One region of the Micromonospora sp. NPDC005707 genome, then DNA from elsewhere that is predicted to be linked to it. Evidence: riboswitches for the same ligand, from Rfam matches in the RefSeq annotation. Region 1 holds a riboswitch; each other region holds the start of a gene.
What was found. A riboswitch is a leader RNA that binds a small molecule or an ion and turns the genes downstream of it on or off. The one in region 1 is predicted to bind cyclic di-AMP.

Region 1 (4,525 bases):
GGTAGTACTCGCTCGGCAGGACGCCGCCGAGTGCGTACCGCTGGCCGGCCGCGAACGTGTACTGGAGCGGGGACACGCCCTGGAACGGGATGGTGGCCGGGTAGGCCGCCTGCTCCGGGTAGGCGCGGCCGTACACCGGGATGGTGGTCTTCCCAGGCTTGGGCGTCACCACGAAGCCCGTCGACCACTTGGCGGTCGGCGCCGAGGCCGGGTTGAGGAACCAGGCCTTCTGCCCGAGGTACCAGATCGCCGTCCAGTCACCCTGCACGTCGGCCACGGCGTACGTCTGGCCGGCCGAGGCGCGGGCGCCGTGGTCGGAGATGTACATGGTGTCCGGCGTGCCGTCCGGGCGCAGCCCGAGGTCGTTGACCAGCGGGGCGGTCGCGCTCGGCGCGGTGTGCAGGACCACCGCGGACGAGCCGCGCAGCGGGCACGGCGCGGCCGGCGGGGTGGGCTTTGGGACGCCCGGCGGCTGCTGGTTGCAACCGACGAAGGCGGGCTGGTTGGTGGCGAAGTCCGGGTCGATGGTGACCAGGCCGGTGTGCGCGTTGCCGAGGGACCGGAAGGGCGCCTTCATGAGGTCGAAGTAGTGCGACCAGTCCCAGTACGGGCCCGGGTCCCAGTGCATCCCGCGCACGGTCGAGGCGGTGGTGCCGGGGACGTTGTCGTGGCCGATGATGTGCTGCCGGTCCAGCGGGATCTGGAACTTCAGCGCCAGGTGCCGGACCAGCTTGGCCGAGGCCCGGTACATCGCCTCGGTGTACCAGGTGCCGTGCCCGGCGAAGCCCTCGTGCTCCAGGCCGATGGACTTGGCGTTGACGTACCAGTTGCCGGCGTGCCAGCCGACGTCCTTGGCCTTGATGTGCTGGGCCACGTAGCCGTCCACCGAGCGCAGCGTGTAGTGCCAGCCCAGGTAGTCGGCGCGCTTCACCAGGTCGACGCTCGGGCCGAAGTAGCCCTCGGTGTCGTGGATGACGATGTATTCGATCTTCTGCTGGGCCGGCCGGTTGCCGAGGTCGTGGTTGCCGTAGTCGCCCGGGTCCGCGCTGAGCTGCTCGTAGGGGGCGGGAATCCACTCGCAGGCCAGCCGGACCGGGCACTCCAGGCCGTCCGGCCGCTCGGCCCGGCGCAGCCCGAGCCGGTGCAGCGCGGACTGGTCCGGCTTCACCGCGGTGGCGGCCAGGGTCACCCGCTGGCCGTCGTCGGTGGTCCGGGCCGCGCCGAGGCCGAGCTGGTCGTAGACCTCGTCGGCGAAGGCCGCCGCCGCGTCCTCGGTGTCCGCGCCGGAGTAGCGGGCCACCGCGCCGTACCAGGCCGCCGGGTCGGTGGTGGCGCCGACCGGCGAGCCCAACTGCTTCTGGTACGAGGCGAGCAGCGCCGCGCCGCCCCGGATGTTCGCGGCCGCGTCGGTGCGCAGCGTCTCCTCGGCGAGGCCGGTGAGCGCCGCGGCGGCGTCGAGCGTCTGCAGGGACGCCTGCGGCAGCACGTCCTCCGCCGGTGCGGCCGCGGTGGCCGGGTCGAGGGTGAGCGGCCGCGAGTCGTCGCCCCGCGGGTCCTCGTCCTCGCTGACGTGGCCGCTGGCCGGGGTCGCGAGGACGTGTTCGGCGTCGGTGAGGTGCATCGGGCCGTAGCCGCCGCTGGTGCTCGGCTGGCCCGGGTGGGTGTCCCAGCGCGACTCCAGGTACGAGACGCCGAGCAGGACGCTCTGCGGCACGCCGTACTCCGCCGCGGCGGCGGCGTACTGGTCCTGGCGGTCGGTGGCGGGTTGGGTGGTGAGCGGCTGGGCGGCCACCGGACCGGTCGCCACCAGGGCGGTGGCGGCTGCAACGGCTGCTGCCAGCAGCATCCGTCTGCCCGACGGCGGGGGTGAGAGGTGCATCGAACCTCCAGACAGGGATGGGGGTCACTGCGCCTCACCCTCACCCCGCGCACGGCCCGGGTCAATACCTTTCCGAGAGGTAATCTCCGCTGAAAGAATCTTTCGGGTACGGAGTGTCACGGCGTCTCGGGTTGCGGAACGATAACGACGCTCTCTACTCTGGTCAATCGTCGGCCGCGAGTTTCACCGTCCAACCCGGGTGGTGACGGTCCGGCACCGCCGAGTCGCCTCCGGGCGAGCCGGGGACCCAGGTAACTGGGGTGAATCCGCAGCCACTGCGGTAGGGCGCCTCCCTTCCCGCCCGAACCCGTCAGCTAACCCGGTAGGCGGCCAGGAAGAAGGAGTACGGAAGCCCGGTGGCACACCATGCCCCGCGGCCACCGTCGGTCCGGTCGGTCGACCGGTCGACGGCTGCGCCGCGTTCCCGCTGGTCCCGTTTCACCACCGCCCTCGCCGCCCTGGCCGGCACCGCCGTCGTCCTGACCGGCGGCGCCACGGCGGCTCACGCCGAACCGTCGGTCACCGAGATCGAGCGCCAGATCGACCAGGACTGGAACAAGCTCGAACCGATCATCGAACAGGTCAACGCCACCCGCGAGCAGCTCGCCGCCAAGCGGAAGCAGGCCGCCACGCTGGCCAAGCAGATCGCCCCGCTCCAGGCCCGGGTGGACGCCGCCCTCGGTCAGGTGGGCGGGCTCGCGGCCGACGCCTACAAGGGCGACAACAACCTCTCCACGGTCAACGCGCTGCTGGGCAGCCGGTCGCCGAGCGACCTGGTCGACGGCCTCGCCCTGCTCGACCGCTTCGCGAACCGCCAGCAGAAGCAGGTGCGGACCGTCGCCGCGCTGCGCGACCAGCTGGCCGCCAAGAAGCAGCCGCTCGACGAGATGATCACTGAGCTGTCGCGCACCGAGGCCCAGCTCGCGGCCAAGAAGAAGCAGATCGACGCCGAGATCGTCAAGCTCCAGAAGCTGCGCCTCAAGGTCTACGGCAACGGCGGCGGCGGTCCGCTGCGCCCGGCGCCCTGCCCCGCCGGCTACCCCGGCGGCCCGGCCGGCACCGCGGTCAAGTTCGCCTGCGCCCAGATCGGCAAGATCTACGTCTGGGGCGCCGCCGGCCCGGACCACTACGACTGCTCGGGCCTGACCATGGCTGCCTGGGCCAAGGCCGGCGTCTCGCTGCCGCACAACGCGCGGCAGCAGCACGACGTGACCCGGCGGGTGAGCCGGAGCGAGCTGCGCGCCGGTGACCTCGTCTTCTACTACAGCGACCTGCACCACGTCGGCATGTACGTCGGTGACGGCTGGGTGGTGCACGCCTCCCAGTCCGGCAAGCCGATCACGATGAAGCGCGTCGACGACGGCCAGATCAACAGCTACGGCCGCCCGGGCTGAGCGGTCCGCAGGGGTTGAGCGGTCCGCAGGGGCTCCCGCGTCGCGGGGGCCCCTGCGCCGTTGCCGGCCTCGGGCCGGTCAGCGGGTCGGCCAGGTGCGCCAGCTCTGCCAGGAGCGGCTCGGGGTCGGGCCGCGCTGGCCCTGGTAGCGCGAGCCGTACACCTCAGAGCCGTACGGGTGCTCGGCCGGCGAGGAGAGCCGGAAGATGCAGAGCTGGCCGATCTTCATGCCCGGCCAGAGCGTGATCGGCAGGTTCGCCACGTTGGACAGCTCCAGCGTGACGTGACCGGAGAAGCCCGGGTCGATGAAGCCGGCGGTCGAGTGGGTGAGCAGGCCGAGCCGGCCCAGTGAGCTCTTGCCCTCAAGTCGTCCGGCGAGCTGGTCGCCGAGCGAGATCACCTCCAGTGTGGAGGCGAGCACGAACTCGCCCGGGTGCAGCACGAACGGCTGGCCCTCGGCCACCTCCACCAACGAGGTGAGGTCGTCCTGCTGCACGGACGGGTCGATGTGCGTGTAGAGATGGTTGTTGAAGACCCGGAACAACCGGTCCAGACGGACGTCGATGCTGGACGGTTGCACCAGCGTGGGCTCGAAGGGCTCCAGCGCGAGCGTGCCAGTCTTGATCTCGGAGACCAGGTCCCGGTCGGAGAGCAGCATCGGAACACCATAGCGACCGGTACGGGTGACCTGCGTGTCGGACTACATCTTCGTACACCTGTTCGATAGAATGTCCGCATGGCTTCCTGGTCCGAATTCGCCGCCGACGAGCCCCGCCTCGCCGACGAGATCCGCCTCCTGTTGCAGCAGTACGGGCCGGGTTTCGGCTACCTCGCCACGGTCCGCGCCGACGGCGGCCCGCGCGTGCACCCCGTCTCCCCGGTCATCACCGACGACGGGCTCTGGTGCTTCGTCATCGACTCGCCCAAGCGTCGCGACCTCGAACGCGACGGCCGCTACGCGCTGCACTCCTTCCCGCCGGAGGAGAGCGACGACGAGGCCTACGTGGCCGGCCGGGCGCTCCCGGTGACCGACCCGGCGACCGTCGCCCGGGTGGCCCGGATCGGCCGGGCCGCGCCGCAGGGCGACTGGCGGCTGTTCGAGTTCACCGTCGACGTGGCGATGCTGACCCGGCGTGACCAGGTGGCCTGCCCCGGCGCCGGCCGGCCGGAGGTGCGCGTCTGGCTCGACCCGGGGGCCGGCGTCCCGGCCCGGCGTGACCCGCTCGCCGCGGAAGGCCGGCGTGGCCGGCACG
Region 2 (4,525 bases), on a different contig from region 1:
GCGCTGCTGGTCGGGGCGGGCTGCGGCGCGGTCGGCCTCGACCTGGCCCGGCGCCGGTTCCGGCCGCCGGCCGGCGGCGGCCCCGTGGGCCGGGCGCTGCGCCGGCACCAGCCCGAGTTCCTGCTCTACTTCTCCGCCCCGCCGGGCTCCGAGTACCAGGTCACCATGTGGCTGCCCTACCTGGAGCGGATCGGCCGGCCGTTCCTGGTGCTGGTGCGCGAGCCCGAGTTCCTGCCGACCGTGGCCGCCGCGACCCGCGCGCCGGTGGTCTTCTGCCCCACGCTGAAGACCATGGACGAGGCGCTGGTGCCGAGCCTCCGCGCGGCCTTCTACGTCAACCACGGCGCGAAGAACAGCCACTGCATCCGCTTCACCCAGCTCACCCACGTGCAGCTGCACCACGGGGACAGCGACAAGGCGCCCAGCGCCAACCCGGTCTCGGCGATCTTCGACAAGATCTTCGTGGCCGGGCAGGCCGCGATCGAGCGGTACGCCCGCGCCGGCGTGGAGATCCCCGCCGAGAAGTTCGTCGTGGTCGGCCGTCCCCAGGTGGAGGCCATCGAGGTACGCCGGGAGCCGGTCACCGGCCTCGCCCACCCGACCGTGCTCTACACGCCCACCTGGACGGGGCACCACGCCGACGCCGACTACTGCTCGCTGCCGGTGGCCGAGACGCTGATCCGCCGGCTGCTGGACCGGGGGGCGACGGTGATCCTGCGGGCGCACCCGTACACCACCCAGAACCCGGCCTCGGCCCGGCAGTTGGCCCGCCTCACCGAGCTGCTCGCCGCCGACCGGGCGAGGACCGGGCGCGCGCACCTGTGGGGTGCGGCGGCCGGCCGCGAGCTGACCCTGACCGAGTGCGTCAACCGGGCCGACGCGCTGGTCTCGGACGTCTCCGGGGTGATCTCCGACTGGCTCTACTCCGGCAAGCCGTACGCGGTCACCGACATGGGCGTCGACGGGGAGCACTTCGTCGAGCGGTTCCCCCTCGCCGGTTCCGGCTACGTGCTGCGCCGGGACATGTCCAACGTGGACGAGGTGCTGACCGGGCTCCTGGACACCGACCCGAAGGCGGCGGCGCGCTGGGCCACCCGCGCCCGCTACCTGGGCGACTTCCCGGCCGAGTCCTACGCCGAGGTGTTTCTCGACGCCGCCCGCCGGCAGCTCGCGCCGGCCGGGACCGCGCCCGCCCCGCGGGACGGTTCGCCGCTCCCCTCCCCCACCGCCTGAGCCGAGGCTCAGAGGTACGCGTCGAGCAGGGCGAGCACCGCCGCCGGGTCCTCGACGTGCGCGTTGTGGCCCAGGCCGGGCAGGGTGGCGACCGGGACGCCCAGTTCCTTGAGCTGCGCGTCGGTCACCATCGGGTCCTGCTCGCCACGGGCCAGCAGCACCGGGACGTCGACGGCGGCGAGCAGCGCCGGCAGCCGGGGCTCCCCCACCGCGAAGGCGGCCGGGTCCATGGCCAGCCGCCAGCGGCCGTCCTCCCGGCGCAGCCCCGCCTCCACCACGGGGTGGTCGGGGGCGAACAGCCCGGCCAGCCCGGAGACCCGCAGGTAGCGGCGGGCCGCCTCGTCCCGGGTGGCGAACCAGGTCACCGGACGGTCGGCCAGCTCGCGGGCCTTCTCCAGCTCGGCCGGGGACCAGACGGCCTTGATGCCCAGCCCGACCACCGCGTCGACGGGCAGGCGCCGCGACCGCGCGGCCAGCGCCAGCGCCACGACCCCGCCCAGCGAGTGGCCGAGCAGCACGAGCCGGTCGCGGGGGCCGAGCCGCTCGGCCACCGGACCGAGCCCCTCGACCACCCGCCGGGCCAGGGCCTCGAAGGAGTATTCCGGCAGCGGGGGCGACCAGCCGTGCCCGGCCAGGTCGGGTGCGAGCCACCGCCCCGCCCAGTGGCGCTCCAGCAGCGGCGCCCAGGGCAGCCACACCTCACCGGTGGCGCCCATGCCGTGCAGCAGCAGCAGATGGCGGGTACCCGTCGCGTCGCCCATAGGCCGCAGTGTGCCACCGGACGGACACGACGCGCGAGAGCAGCCGGCACGACGACGTCGGGCACCGGCTCGGTGGAGCCGGTGCCCGACGGGAGAGCTGCGATCAGGCGGAGTAGCCGCGCGTGGCCGCCCAGTTCGCCAGGTCGATGGTGCTGATCCAGTACGCGGGCAGCGCCGCGTTCGCCGAGTCGGCGATCCGGACCGTGCGGCCGTCGTTCTTGTAGCCGACCACCGCGATGTAGTGGCCGCCCGGGAACGAGTGCCAGCCGCCGTCGGTGTCGGTGGCGTCGCCGGCGATGTTGACCACCACTCCCCGGCCGTCGGTGATCGCCTTGACCACGTCAGCCTGGAGCTGGTCGATCTCCGCCGGGCTCGCCGAGCCGCCGAACATGTGCGTCCGGTACGGGTTGCCCTTGACCATCTGGTTCAGGCCCCGGGTGGTGTCCTCGGCGGAGTTGGTGCCGTTCTCGCCGGCGTTCAGCGGGGCGATCATCGCGTCCTGGGTGGTCTCGACGCCGCTCGCGCTGAGCGCGTTGCGCACCGCGGCCGGGCCGCAGTTCCAGTAGGCGGTCTGCGCCTCGTAGGTGTAGTCCAGCACCTTGGTCGACGGCGGCTTCGGCTTGGCCTTCCGGGTGGTGTCCGGGTCGGTGGTGGCCTTGGCCGCGGACTTCGCGGCCGACGGCGACGCGCTCGGCGAGGCGGACGGCGCCGGGACGGCCGCCCGGGCCTCGCCCCGGCTGGCGACCTCACCGAGCCGCGAGCCCAGCTCGGCGACCGCGGCGGTGTTCTCCTGCTGGACCGGGGCGTCGTCGGTGGCGTTCAGGGTGGCGCCGGCGCCGCCGGCGAGCACGAGCGCCGCGGCCGAGCCGGCGATGATCTGGTACGGGCGCTCGGTCACGAGACGCCGCAGCTGACGCTTCAGGTGATGCTTCACGGGTTCCTCCACGGGAGCGTGCGCGGCACACACCGGCCCACGCGCGGAGGAACTCACGCGCGCTGGCGGGGCGGGTCGCCGCGGAAGGGGAGCGCCCGGGGGGCCGGGCGTTCGGGGCGGTTGCCGGGTCCGGTCGCCGTCAGGCGAGCGCCGGCACCACGATGCCGTGGAGGCGGGGGGACGAGCGGGGGGAGGTGAGCACGAGGAATGGCACTCCTTCCGTGGCCGCCGACCGGGTTAGCTGACGGATTCGGGCGGGAAGTACGCCCTACCACAGGCCGTGGGCCCGCGGATTCACCCCGGTGTTGCTGTGGGTCCCCGGTTCGTAAGAACACGATTAGGCGGGTCGGCGCGGCGTCGCCACTTGCGATCGGAAACCGCTCCGGACGCGCCGACACTACCGGTGGGTATGCCGCCTGCCAAGCGCTCCCACCTGCTTAAACCTCGTGCATCGCTACGGATATCGGAACACTCCGTCACTGACTTCACTCAATGGGACAGGCAGTTACGGCGGCGCCGGCGGGCGAAAAGCGGACATCCGGTGGCGGCTGACCCGGAATTGCGGGGGCACTTCGCCCGGCCTGCGCCCGGTGACCGTTTCCGGGGTCCCGGTGACCGGGCTCACCGAATTCGGATAACAATTCGGCAGACTCGGCCCCGCGTGGGGAGTCGGGCTCACGTGACGCCATGGGAGTCGGCCCCCGCGTGACGCCGTGAGGTCGGACCGGCGTGACGCCGTGGGGTCGGACCAGCGTGACGCGCGGGGTCGGACCAGCGTGACGCGTGGGGTCGGGCCGGCCGTGACGCCGTGGGTCGAACCGGCGTGACGCCGTGGGGTCGAGTCGGCGCGACGCCGCGGGTCGGGCCGGCGGTGACGCAGGCCGGGCACGACGGCTCTCCAGCTACCGCTGCCACGGGCCACGGGCCACGGGCCACGGGCCACGGGGCACGGGCCACAGGCCACAGGGTTACCCAGCGGCCCCGCCAGCCGGCCCACCGGCGCCCAGGACATTCGCTCAAGACCGGCTACGAACTTGGTGTCCTGGCCAGCCGGCTCGCCGACCGCCAGGACATCCGCTCGGACCCGCTAGGAACTTGATGTCCTGAACGACTCACGCCCAACTTGCCGCCGGCCACGTCTGGTCGGTCACGACGGCAGCTCGACAGGCGTCCGGGAGGGCCGCGCGCCCGATCCGTTCACGTCATCAAGTTCCTAGCGGCCGGCACGACCACATCCGGCCACCGGCTCTCCGGCCGCACGCTCTCCGGCCGCACGCTCGCCGCCCTGCGGACGGTTGCCACCAGCTCTCCCGGAACGGGAGTGGACCACGTTCAGCCGGCCCGGACGGGACGCCAGCGCGCCCCGGGCACGGTGGCCGGGATCCGCACCGTCGCGTCGTTCCGCCCCTCCACGGTCGCCGTGGCGGCGTCGGCGGGACGGAGGGCGGTGGCCGCCGCGTAGGACTCGGCCGACAGGGCGCGGGCCGCCTCGGCGGCCAGTTCGGCGTCCCGCCACGCCCGCCGCTCCCGCTCGGCGGCCGTCGCCCAGGCCGCCCGGCGGCTCTCGCGTACGGCCCGGGCCAGGACGATCTCCTGC
Region 3 (4,525 bases), on a different contig from region 1:
CCGTCCGGCCTCGGCGGCGGCCTCGTCGATCACCGCGTTCAGCGCCGGCAGCTCGGCCGGCCCCTTCGGCAGGTACGCGAGCGACGGCAGCCAGCCGTCCGCCGCGCGACCGACCAGCCGCAGCATCCGCGGCTTGTACGCGCCGACCCAGACCCGCACCGGGTGGGCCGGCGCCGGCCCGCGCTTGGCCCCGACCACCCGGTAGTGCTCGCCCTCGACCCGGACCATGCCGCGCCGTTCGGTGTCCCAGACCTCGCGGATCACCCGGATCGCCTCGTCGAGGGCGTCCACGGCCGCGCCGGGGGAGAGCCGGCGCCCGCCGACCGCCTCGATCGCCTCCCAGAAGGCCCCGGCGCCGAGGCCCAGCTCGACCCGGCCGCCGGTGAGCAGGTCCAGGCTGGCCACGCTGCGGGCCAGCACCACGGGCTGGCGCAGCGGCAGGTTGAGCACGTTGCCGGCGAGGGTGATGCGGCTGGTGGCCGCGGCCACGAAGGACATGAGCGTCCAGGTGTCCAGGAACCCGGGCTGGTAGGGATGGTCCTGGAAGGTCACCAGGTCCAGGCCTACCTGCTCGCAGAGCTTGGCCCGCGCGACCACCTGCTCGGGCCGCCCGGCGCTGGGGGTGAGGAAGCCGCCGAAGGTCAGCTCGTGTCCGTGATCGCTCATGCCTCGCCGCCTCGTGCCGATCTTGCGCGAACCTGCCCACGGTAGCCTCCCGCGTCGCGCGGCGGGCCGGGAACCCGCCGCCGAGGATCCGCGCCGCGCCACTCGCCACGGTGGACCCGGCACCCGCCGGCCGTCCTCTTCGGCCGGTGCCTGGAAACGCCGCTGTGAGCTGCGAAAACACGCCAACCGTCAGATCGCTACGACAGATTCGACGGTTCCGCAAGCCGGGAGACGGGGTCGTCGCTCGGCCGGGTGAAGAACTTCACAAGAAGTGGGCGTTCGGGACAAACCGTTCCTAACGTCGGATCCGTTCGCGATCGCGGACACCACGGGCCGGCAACGCCTAATCCCGCCGCCGGCCCGGCGGTCCTGGACCTTTGGCGGGAGCGGGGGACCCACATGTTCCTCGGTGCACGACACCTCGGGGTGAAGCCGCCTGCGGCGGCCGGGCTCCTCGGCCCGAACCCGACAGCTCACCTCGTCGGCGTGGAGGAAAACCACATGGCAACTGATCACGTCGCCCGTCACCGACGGACCGCGCAGCGTCGCACCGCCGTCGGGGCGCTCGTCGTCGGCGCGGCCACCGGCGCCGCCGCCCTTCTCGGCCCGGCCGCCCCGGCCAGCGCCGCCGGCGTCAACTGGGACGCCGTCGCCCAGTGCGAGTCCGGCGGCAACTGGCACATCAACACCGGCAACGGCTACTACGGCGGGCTCCAGTTCTCCCGGAGCACCTGGAACGGCTACGGCGGCAAGAAGTACGCGAGCCGGGCCGACCTGGCCAGCCGCGGCGAGCAGATCGCCATCGCCGAGAAGGTCCTCGACGGGCAGGGCATCGGCGCCTGGCCGGTCTGCGGCAAGAAGGGCGGCTCCACCAAGCGGTACGCCGCCAAGGACTCGGGCTCGGCGAAGTCCACGAAGAAGGCCACGAGGAAGACCACCTCGGCCACGAAGAAGGCCACCTCGCAGCGGTCGTACCGCGGTGAGCGGCGGACCGCGCCGAGCACCGGCGGCGCCGGCGCCTACCTGGTCCGGCCGGGGGACACCCTCTCCGAGATCGCCGACGCGAAGAACGTCGCCGGTGGTTGGCACGCCCTCTACGCGCGCAACAAGGGCGTGGTCGGCGACAACCCGGGCCTCATCTTCCCGGGCCAGCGGCTTCGCCTGCGCTGACGCCACACCGGTGCGCCGCACCACGAACGCCCGGCCGGGGTTCCCGGCCGGGCGTTCGGCGTCGGGGCCGGTTGCTATCGTCACGGTGCTCGGAAAGACGTGAAGAAAGCGCGGATATGACCAACGATTCGTTCTCCGCGGCCGCGAGCCTCGACGAGCTGCTGACCAGGACGCAGCAGGCGCTGTCCGCGATGCGCTCCCGGGCCGGCGACCACGCCGACGACGCGCCGGCCCAGCTGCTCCGGGCCGAGGGCGGCGCGGCCGACGGCCGGGTCCGTGCCGTCGCCGTCCAGGGTGGCCGGCTGGAGTCCGTCACCGTCGACCCGGAGCTGGCCGGCGAACCCCTGGACGCCCTGTGCGGGCACGTCGTGACGGCCGTGAACGCCGCGCTCACCGAGCTGGAGGCCCGGGTCAGCGCCTCCGCCCAGGCGGACGTGGACGCCCTCGCCGCCCGGCTCGGCGGCCTGCCCGAGCAGTCCGCCCGGGACATGGAGCGGTTCGGCCGGGCGATGGAGGGCGTCGCGGCCCGGATCCGCCGCGACGACGCCGCCGGTTCCCGCGCGGCCCACCCGGCCTGACCGCGGGCCGGAATCCGAACCGGCCACGAGCCACGGAGACGACGAAGCGGCCGGCCGTCGGGAGGACGACGGCCGGCCGCTCCGGTGTGCTCAGCTCAGGGTGAGCGCGGTGTCGTCGACGACGAAGGAGGTCTGCAGGGAGCTGTCCTCCACGCCACTGAACGAGATGGTGGCGGTGGTGCCGGCCAGCGACGAGACGTCGAAGGACCGCTGCACGTAGCCGGTGGCCTTGTTGAGGTTGGAGTAGGTGGCCAGGGTGGTGCTGCCCGCCTTCACGGTCAGCTTGTCGTAGGCGGTCGTCGTGGTCGACTCCGCGCTGTCGATGTGCAGCCAGAAGCTCAGCGTCGCCCGGCAGCCGGCGGGAATCGTCACCGACTGCGTGAGGGTGTCGGTGTGCGTCGAGCCGTAGCCGTCGAGCCAGGCCTTGTACGAGCCGCCGTGCGCCGCCTGGCTGGTGGAGTTGGTGATGACGCCGGAGGAGGCGGTCCAGCTCACGTTGCCCGACTCGAAGCCGGGGTTGGCCAGCTTCTGGCCGGTGCAGCTGCCCGACGGCGGGGTGGTCGTGGTGGTCGGGGTCGGCGTCGGGGTGCCGCCCGTGCACGTGGCCTCACCGGTCTGCGCCGGCACGCTGATCGCGGTCCAGGCGGCCTTGACCGCGTTGAACTCGGTGCAGCTGGTCGGGTAGAGGTTCTTCGCCGCCTGCAGCGTCCAGACCCGGTACTTCAGGTACGACGAGGACGAGGTCTTCAGCAGCATGGCGTTGTACATGATCTTCATGGCCTTCTGGATGCCCAGGCCGGTGACGCTGCTGCCGTTGCAGGTGGAGCTGGCCGGCTGCCCGTTGGTCGGGCTGCTGCCGTTGGCCAGCAGGTAGAACCAGTGGTTGCCCGGACCCGCCGCGGCGTGCACCTCGGTGCCGGGGATGCTGCTGGAGTAGCAGTTCGGGTCGCCGAGCGCCGACGGGTTGTACATGTTGCGGATCGGGCCGCTGCCCACGAGGTTGACCTTCTCGCCGACCAGGAAGTCGGGAGCGTCGTAGCTGGACGGCTCGTTGGCGAACCACTCGGTGGCCGCGCCGAAGGTGTCGGCGACGAACTCCTGGGTGCCGCCGCCGGAGATGCCACCCGGGGTGTGGTCGTCGATGCCGTGGCCGATCTCGTGGGCCACCACGTCGAGCGAGCCGATCCACTGGCCCGAGGTGTTCTTGCCGATCTGGACCTGGGAGCCGTCGTAGTAGGCGTTCTGGTCGTTCAGCCCCACCCGGATCGGCCAGTAGCCGCCGTTGCCGTCGGCGCCGTTGCGGCCCAGCCACTGGGCGAGCATCTTGTGCTCGGTCTGCGCGGCGAACAGCGCGTCGACGCAGCCGGTCTCCCGGTTGGTGGCGGTGCCGTTGCCCCAGACGTCGTCGGAGCCGCTGAACGTCGTGTTGTTCGCGGCGTCCTGGCAGCTCAGGTTGGTGACCGTCGGGTCCTTCATGCTGTAGGTGGCGCCCGACTGCGTGGTGTTCAGGGTCAGCGGGCTGGGTCCGTTCCACGCCCCGGTGCCGGTGCCGTGCACGACGTGCTCCTGCGTGCGCAGCACCGCGCCGGTGCGGGCGTCGACGTCGACCGTGAGCCGGCTCGGGCCCTCGGCGCCGGTGCCCCGCATCGTGGTCTCCCAGGCCAGCGCCGGCGTGGCGCCGAGGGTGTAGACGACCAGGTTGGTGCCCTCGACGGTGCTGACCTTCTTGAGCTGGGCGCGCGCGGTCTTCGCCGCGGCGGCCGAGGTCAGCTTCGGCGTGGTGGCGAGGCTGCCGATGGCCTGCTGCTGGGCGACAGAGGCGTACTTCAGGTTGCCGGCCGTGTCGGTGGCCAGCACGAAGTCACCGCCGACCACGGGCAGGCCCTTGTAGGTGCGCTCGTAGGGCACGTACTGGGTGCCCTCGGAGGAGATGACCGCCTTCTGCACGAAGGCTTCGTCCGCGCTGGCGTGCAGGTAGGCGGGCCGGTCGGCGACCAGCGCGCGGGCCGAGTCGGCGGCGACGGCGCGGGCCTGGGCGGCGTCGGGTGCGGCGGGGCCGGGCGGCGCGGCCTGCACGGCCGCGGCGGTGCCGGCGGCGATCAGACCGGCCG
Region 4 (4,525 bases), on a different contig from region 1:
CAGCGCCATGGTCGCCGGCTTCCAGACCTGCGAGGTCAGCGGCGTCAAGCTGGTGGTCACCGAGCCGAGCCGGTTCGTGCACCGGCAGCTCTGGGTGACCGGCCTGCTCGGCCTCTTCGGCGCGCCCGAGCCCTGGTTCGCCGACAGCACCCCGCAGGTGCTCCCCGGCGCCTGATCGGCGCCCCTCCCGCTGATCGACTCCAGCTCGCCGACCTGCCGCGGGCCCGGGACTTTCGACCCGTTGCCAGCCCGGCTCCGGTACGGGACGATCGTGCGGACCCACGACGGCGAGGGGGTGCCGCTTGCTCAGCAGCGACAGCTTCAGCTACACCGTGCAGGCCCGGTGCACCAGGGCCCACGCGGTGGCCCTGCTCGGCGACCTGAGCCGGCAGGGCGAGCTGCATCCGCTGATCGTCCGGGTCCGCCAACTGCCGGCCCGCCCGGGGGCGCTGGCCAGCTACGCGATCACCGACCGGCTGGCGCTCGGCCCGCTGCACTTCCCGGTCACCTACCAGGCGGACGTGCTGGTCGCCACCGAGGACGAGGTCGTGACCGTGGCCCGGCAGCAGCCGGCCACCACGGTGCGCAACCACACGCGGCTGCGCGACGAGCCCGACGGGGTGGTGCGGATCGACGTGGAGATCACCCTCTCCGCACCGGCACCGCTGTTCGGCTACGCCTTCCGGCAGGCCCGGGCGGCCCACCTCGGGCTGGCCAGCCGGCTCGGCGCCACCCTGGAGGGGCAGGCGGTCTGACCCGGGGCGCCCTGACTCAGCCGCGTCGCCCGGCGGGCACCGGTCGTCGGGCCGCCGGCCGGGCCGGCCGCAGCCGCCCCCACGGCTTGTAGGTGGACAGCACGGTCACGACGAGCAGCAGCGTGCTGGAGACGGTCGGCGCGACCACCAGGTCGACGCGGAGGTGGGCGTCGGCCGCCCCGGCCAGCTCACCGAGGTGCCGGACCCGCGGGGTGAGCAGGAGCAGCACCAGCGTGAGCACCACGGTGGTGACGGCGAACTTCACCAGCACCCAGCGCCAGCGCAGCAGGCCCCACGGGGTGAGCAGCGCGCTGGCGAGCCCGACCAGCCAGACGAGCACGCTCAGCGGGGCGAACAGCCAGGTGACCAGCAGCGCGGCGGCCGGATAGACCACCTCGGGGTCGGCCCCGCGCAGCCCGGCCACGCCGAGGGCCAGCAGCACCAGGTCGGCGCCGAGCCACCCCAGCGAGGTGACCAGGTGCAGGGTGAGCAGGGCCTTGCGTCCGGCGGGGGAGAGTCGAGTCATGCCCCCGATGCTCGGCCGTCACGGGCGTCGCGTCGTGGGCCGCGCGGCGACACCCGGCGTACGTCGTGGGACGTAGCCGGGCGCCGCCGGGGCGGGGATCAGTACACCGAGAGGTGCACGTGGTTGGTGTGGTCGCTGGACGGGTCGCCGTTGCCCCCGCTGTACGCCTTCCAGCCGCTGCTGGGCAGCCAGATCTGCCGGAACCAGATCACGTAGAGCACGGCGAGCGCGTCGGCGTTGCGGATGAAGTAGGCGGAGAGGTTGTTGCCGTACGTCTTGTCGCCGCCGCTGGCCACGCCGCCGAAGCCGCTCTTCTGCGCGGCGAAGTCGCAGGCCCGCCCCTTCGGGTGCTCGCCCGAGCCGCTGGGCCGGTGGCAGGAGACGTAGCGGGTGAAGCCGGCCGCCTTGGCCTGCTGGAGCGCGTGCAGCGTACGCGGGGTGATGCAGCCGTCGGCGGGCGTCGGGTCGTTGACGCTGCACGACTCGGGTGGCCAGGAGCCGTCGGCGTTGCGCTTGGCCGGCTTGGCGTTGGCCGACGAGGTGCCCTGGACGCTGCCGCCGCCGCTGCTGGACGCGCGGTTGTTCGCCACCTCCAGGGCGCGTTCGGCCTGCTGCTTGCGCTTGGCCATCACCGCGACCTGCTTGCGCTGCTCCTGGATCTCCCCGGTGAGCGCGGTCTGCGTGCGGGTGGCCTCGTCCCGGGTGTCGATGAGCTCGCGCAGCGCCCGGTCCTCGTGCGCGGCCACCTGCTCCAGCGCGGCCGCGCGGTCCATGAAGCCCTCGGGGCTGGTGCTGCCGAGCAGGGCCGCGGCGGTGCCCAGCCGCCCGGACCGGTATGCCACCCCGGCGATCTCGCCGACCTTGGCGTCCCGGACGGTCAGCTCGGCGTTGACCGTCTTGAGCTGGGCGGTGAGCTGCTGTTGCCGGGTCACCGAGCGGTTCAGCGCGGTGCGGGCGTCCAGCCACCCCTTGCTGGCGGCGTCGAGCTGGGCGCGCAGCGCCGGGGTGCCGCCCTCGTTGTCGCCGGGTGCGGCGGCGAGCAGCGCGGTCGGGGAAGCCGCCGCGACCGCCGAGGCGGGGGAGACCGGCGCGGTCACGACGCCGAGGGCGAGCGTCGCGACGAGCAGGGCCGCCAACCGGGCGACCGTCCGTCGTACAGGTGCCACTGGGGGCATTCACGTGTCCTTCCGTCCACCGCCGACCGGGTTAGCTGACGGGTTCGGGACGGAAGATCCCTACCGCTGACGCGGATGCACCCCACGAACGTGGTTCCCCGGCTCGCCCTGCGGGCGATTAGGCGCTGGCCACCGCAGGCGCCGGTGGGCGCCGCCCGGCGGAGGCCGCGGTCGAGCCTACCGGCGTTGTTCCGGGTCGGCTCCGCTGGTGGGAGCCGGTGTCCCGGTCAAAACCGGCATAAGTGCACAATAACCACTTGGATTTAAGATTGCCCTAATTACCACTCGACCGCGCCGCACGCCCCGGGAGACGCTCCGGGTTCGATCTGCAACGTGGCGTGATCGATCGAGAAGTCCTCGTGCAGGGCCGTCCGGGCGGCCGCCAGCACCTCGCCGACCTCGGCGCCCGGTGCCATGGTCAGGTGCGCCGAGGCCACCTCCATGCCCGAGGTGAGCGTCCAGACGTGCAGGTCGTGCACCTCGGCGACGCCGGGCACGGCGGCCAGCCGGTCGTGCACCGCGGTCACCTGGAGGTGCTCCGGGGCGGCCTGCACCAGGATCCGGACCGCGGCCCGGCCGAGTCGCCAGGTGCGCGGCAGGATGAACAGCCCGATCGCGACGGCGACCAGCGGGTCGGCCCACCACCAGTCGGTGACCGCGATGACCAGGGCGGCCCCGATCACGCCGAGCGAGCCGAGGAGGTCGCCCAGCACCTCCAGGTACGCCCCGCGCAGGTTGATGCTCTCCTCGGCGCCGGCGCGCAGCAGCGCGAACGCGGCGATGTTGGCGAGCAGGCCGAGCACCGCCACGGCGAGCATCGGCCCGGCGAGGACCTCCGGCGGCTCGCCGAACCGGCGTACCGCCTCGACCAGGACGTAGACGGCCACGGCGCCGAGCAGCACCGCGTTGGCCAGCGCGGCCAGCACCTCCAGCCGGTAGAGCCCGAAGGTGCGCTGCGGGTCGGTGTCGGCGTGCCGGGTGGCGGTGATCGCGGCGAGCGCCATGCCGATGCCGAGGACGTCGGTGAACATGTGCCCGGCGTCGGAGAGCAGGGCCAGCGAGCCGGTGGCGAAGGCGGCCACCGCCTCGACGACCATGAGGGCGGTGAGCAGCGCGAACGCGCCCCAGAGCCGACCACGGTGACGGTGCGCCGCGTTCGCCACCGCGCCGCTGTGGTCATGACCTGCGCCCACGCACACACCCTCTCGTCCGCCGCCCCGGCCGAGCTCAATCTATGCTCACATCGCTATGTGTGCAAGTGAACGCCGGATGCGGCGCCGCCGTCAGCCGACCGGGTCGAGCGTGGTGAGCCGCTGGGTGGCCCGGGAGAGCGCCACGTAGAGGGTGCGGACGCCCGACCCCGGATCGGCCCGGATCTCGCTCGGGGCGACCAGCACCACCCCGTCGTACTCCATGCCCTTGGCCTGGAGACTGGTCACCACCTGGAGCCGGCCGCCCAGGTCGCCCAGCCAGCCGGCCACCTCGTCCCGGCGCGGCACCGGCGTGATCACACCCACCGTGCCCTCGACCTCCGCCAGCAGCGCGCGCGCCGCCGCCGCCGTGGCGGCGGGTAGGTCGCCGGCGGGCACCGACCGCTCGACGGGCGGCACCCCGGTGGAACGGACCGCGGTGGGCAACGCGAGATCCGGGTGTACGCGGTGGATCTCCGCGGCCGCCACGGCGAAGATCTCCGCCGAGTTGCGGTAGTTGGTGGTCAGCTCGTACCGGTGGCGGCGGCGCCGGCCCAGCGCCTGGTCCCGGGCCCGGGCCAGCTCCTGCGGGTCACCGGTCCAGGCGGTCTGCGCCGGGTCGCCCACCACGGTCCAGGAGGCCAGCCGGCCCCGCCGGCCGATCATCCGCCACTGCATCGGCGAGACGTCCTGCGACTCGTCGACGACCACGTGGGCGTAGTCGCGGTAGTCCTCCGGGCGCTCCCGCGCGGCGGCCCGGGCGGCCCGCTGCCGGTCGGCGGCCGTGCTCAGCTCGCGGACGCCGCCGGCCAGCTGGAACGGGTCCCGCTTCGGCCTCGCCCGCCGCACCGGCTGGCCCAGAAGCGCGTCCAGCTCGTC

Region 2: linked by a shared signal. The riboswitch ahead of ABZ452_RS25665 (C39 family peptidase) and the one ahead of ABZ452_RS18145 (NlpC/P60 family protein) in region 1 are both predicted to bind cyclic di-AMP.
Region 3: linked by a shared signal. The riboswitch ahead of ABZ452_RS31965 (transglycosylase family protein) and the one ahead of ABZ452_RS18145 (NlpC/P60 family protein) in region 1 are both predicted to bind cyclic di-AMP.
Region 4: linked by a shared signal. The riboswitch ahead of ABZ452_RS06025 (hypothetical protein) and the one ahead of ABZ452_RS18145 (NlpC/P60 family protein) in region 1 are both predicted to bind cyclic di-AMP.

What each region holds. Positions count from the first base shown of each region.
Region 1 is NZ_JBEXYR010000008.1:153,872-158,396, reverse strand. Features, by position in the region: gene ABZ452_RS18150 (peptidoglycan recognition family protein) at 1-1,846, opposite strand, end outside; cyclic di-AMP (ydaO/yuaA leader) riboswitch at 2,087-2,222, shown strand; gene ABZ452_RS18145 (NlpC/P60 family protein) at 2,236-3,273, shown strand; gene dcd (dCTP deaminase) at 3,352-3,930, opposite strand; gene ABZ452_RS18135 (pyridoxamine 5'-phosphate oxidase family protein) at 4,009-4,525, shown strand, end outside.
Region 2 is NZ_JBEXYR010000015.1:1,147-5,671, reverse strand. Features, by position in the region: gene ABZ452_RS25675 (CDP-glycerol glycerophosphotransferase family protein) at 1-1,233, shown strand, start outside; gene ABZ452_RS25670 (alpha/beta fold hydrolase) at 1,242-1,994, opposite strand; gene ABZ452_RS25665 (C39 family peptidase) at 2,098-2,940, opposite strand; cyclic di-AMP (ydaO/yuaA leader) riboswitch at 3,140-3,282, opposite strand; gene ABZ452_RS25660 (hypothetical protein) at 4,261-4,525, opposite strand, start outside.
Region 3 is NZ_JBEXYR010000031.1:10,717-15,241, forward strand. Features, by position in the region: gene ABZ452_RS31960 (LLM class flavin-dependent oxidoreductase) at 1-666, opposite strand, end outside; cyclic di-AMP (ydaO/yuaA leader) riboswitch at 997-1,168, shown strand; gene ABZ452_RS31965 (transglycosylase family protein) at 1,168-1,836, shown strand; gene ABZ452_RS31970 (YbaB/EbfC family nucleoid-associated protein) at 1,953-2,414, shown strand; gene ABZ452_RS31975 (M4 family metallopeptidase) at 2,505-4,525, opposite strand, start outside.
Region 4 is NZ_JBEXYR010000003.1:187,679-192,203, forward strand. Features, by position in the region: gene ABZ452_RS06010 (STAS domain-containing protein) at 1-175, shown strand, start outside; gene ABZ452_RS06015 (SRPBCC family protein) at 303-755, shown strand; gene ABZ452_RS06020 (hypothetical protein) at 772-1,281, opposite strand; gene ABZ452_RS06025 (hypothetical protein) at 1,380-2,456, opposite strand; cyclic di-AMP (ydaO/yuaA leader) riboswitch at 2,462-2,591, opposite strand; gene ABZ452_RS06030 (cation diffusion facilitator family transporter) at 2,735-3,649, opposite strand; gene ABZ452_RS06035 (AAA family ATPase) at 3,740-4,525, opposite strand, start outside.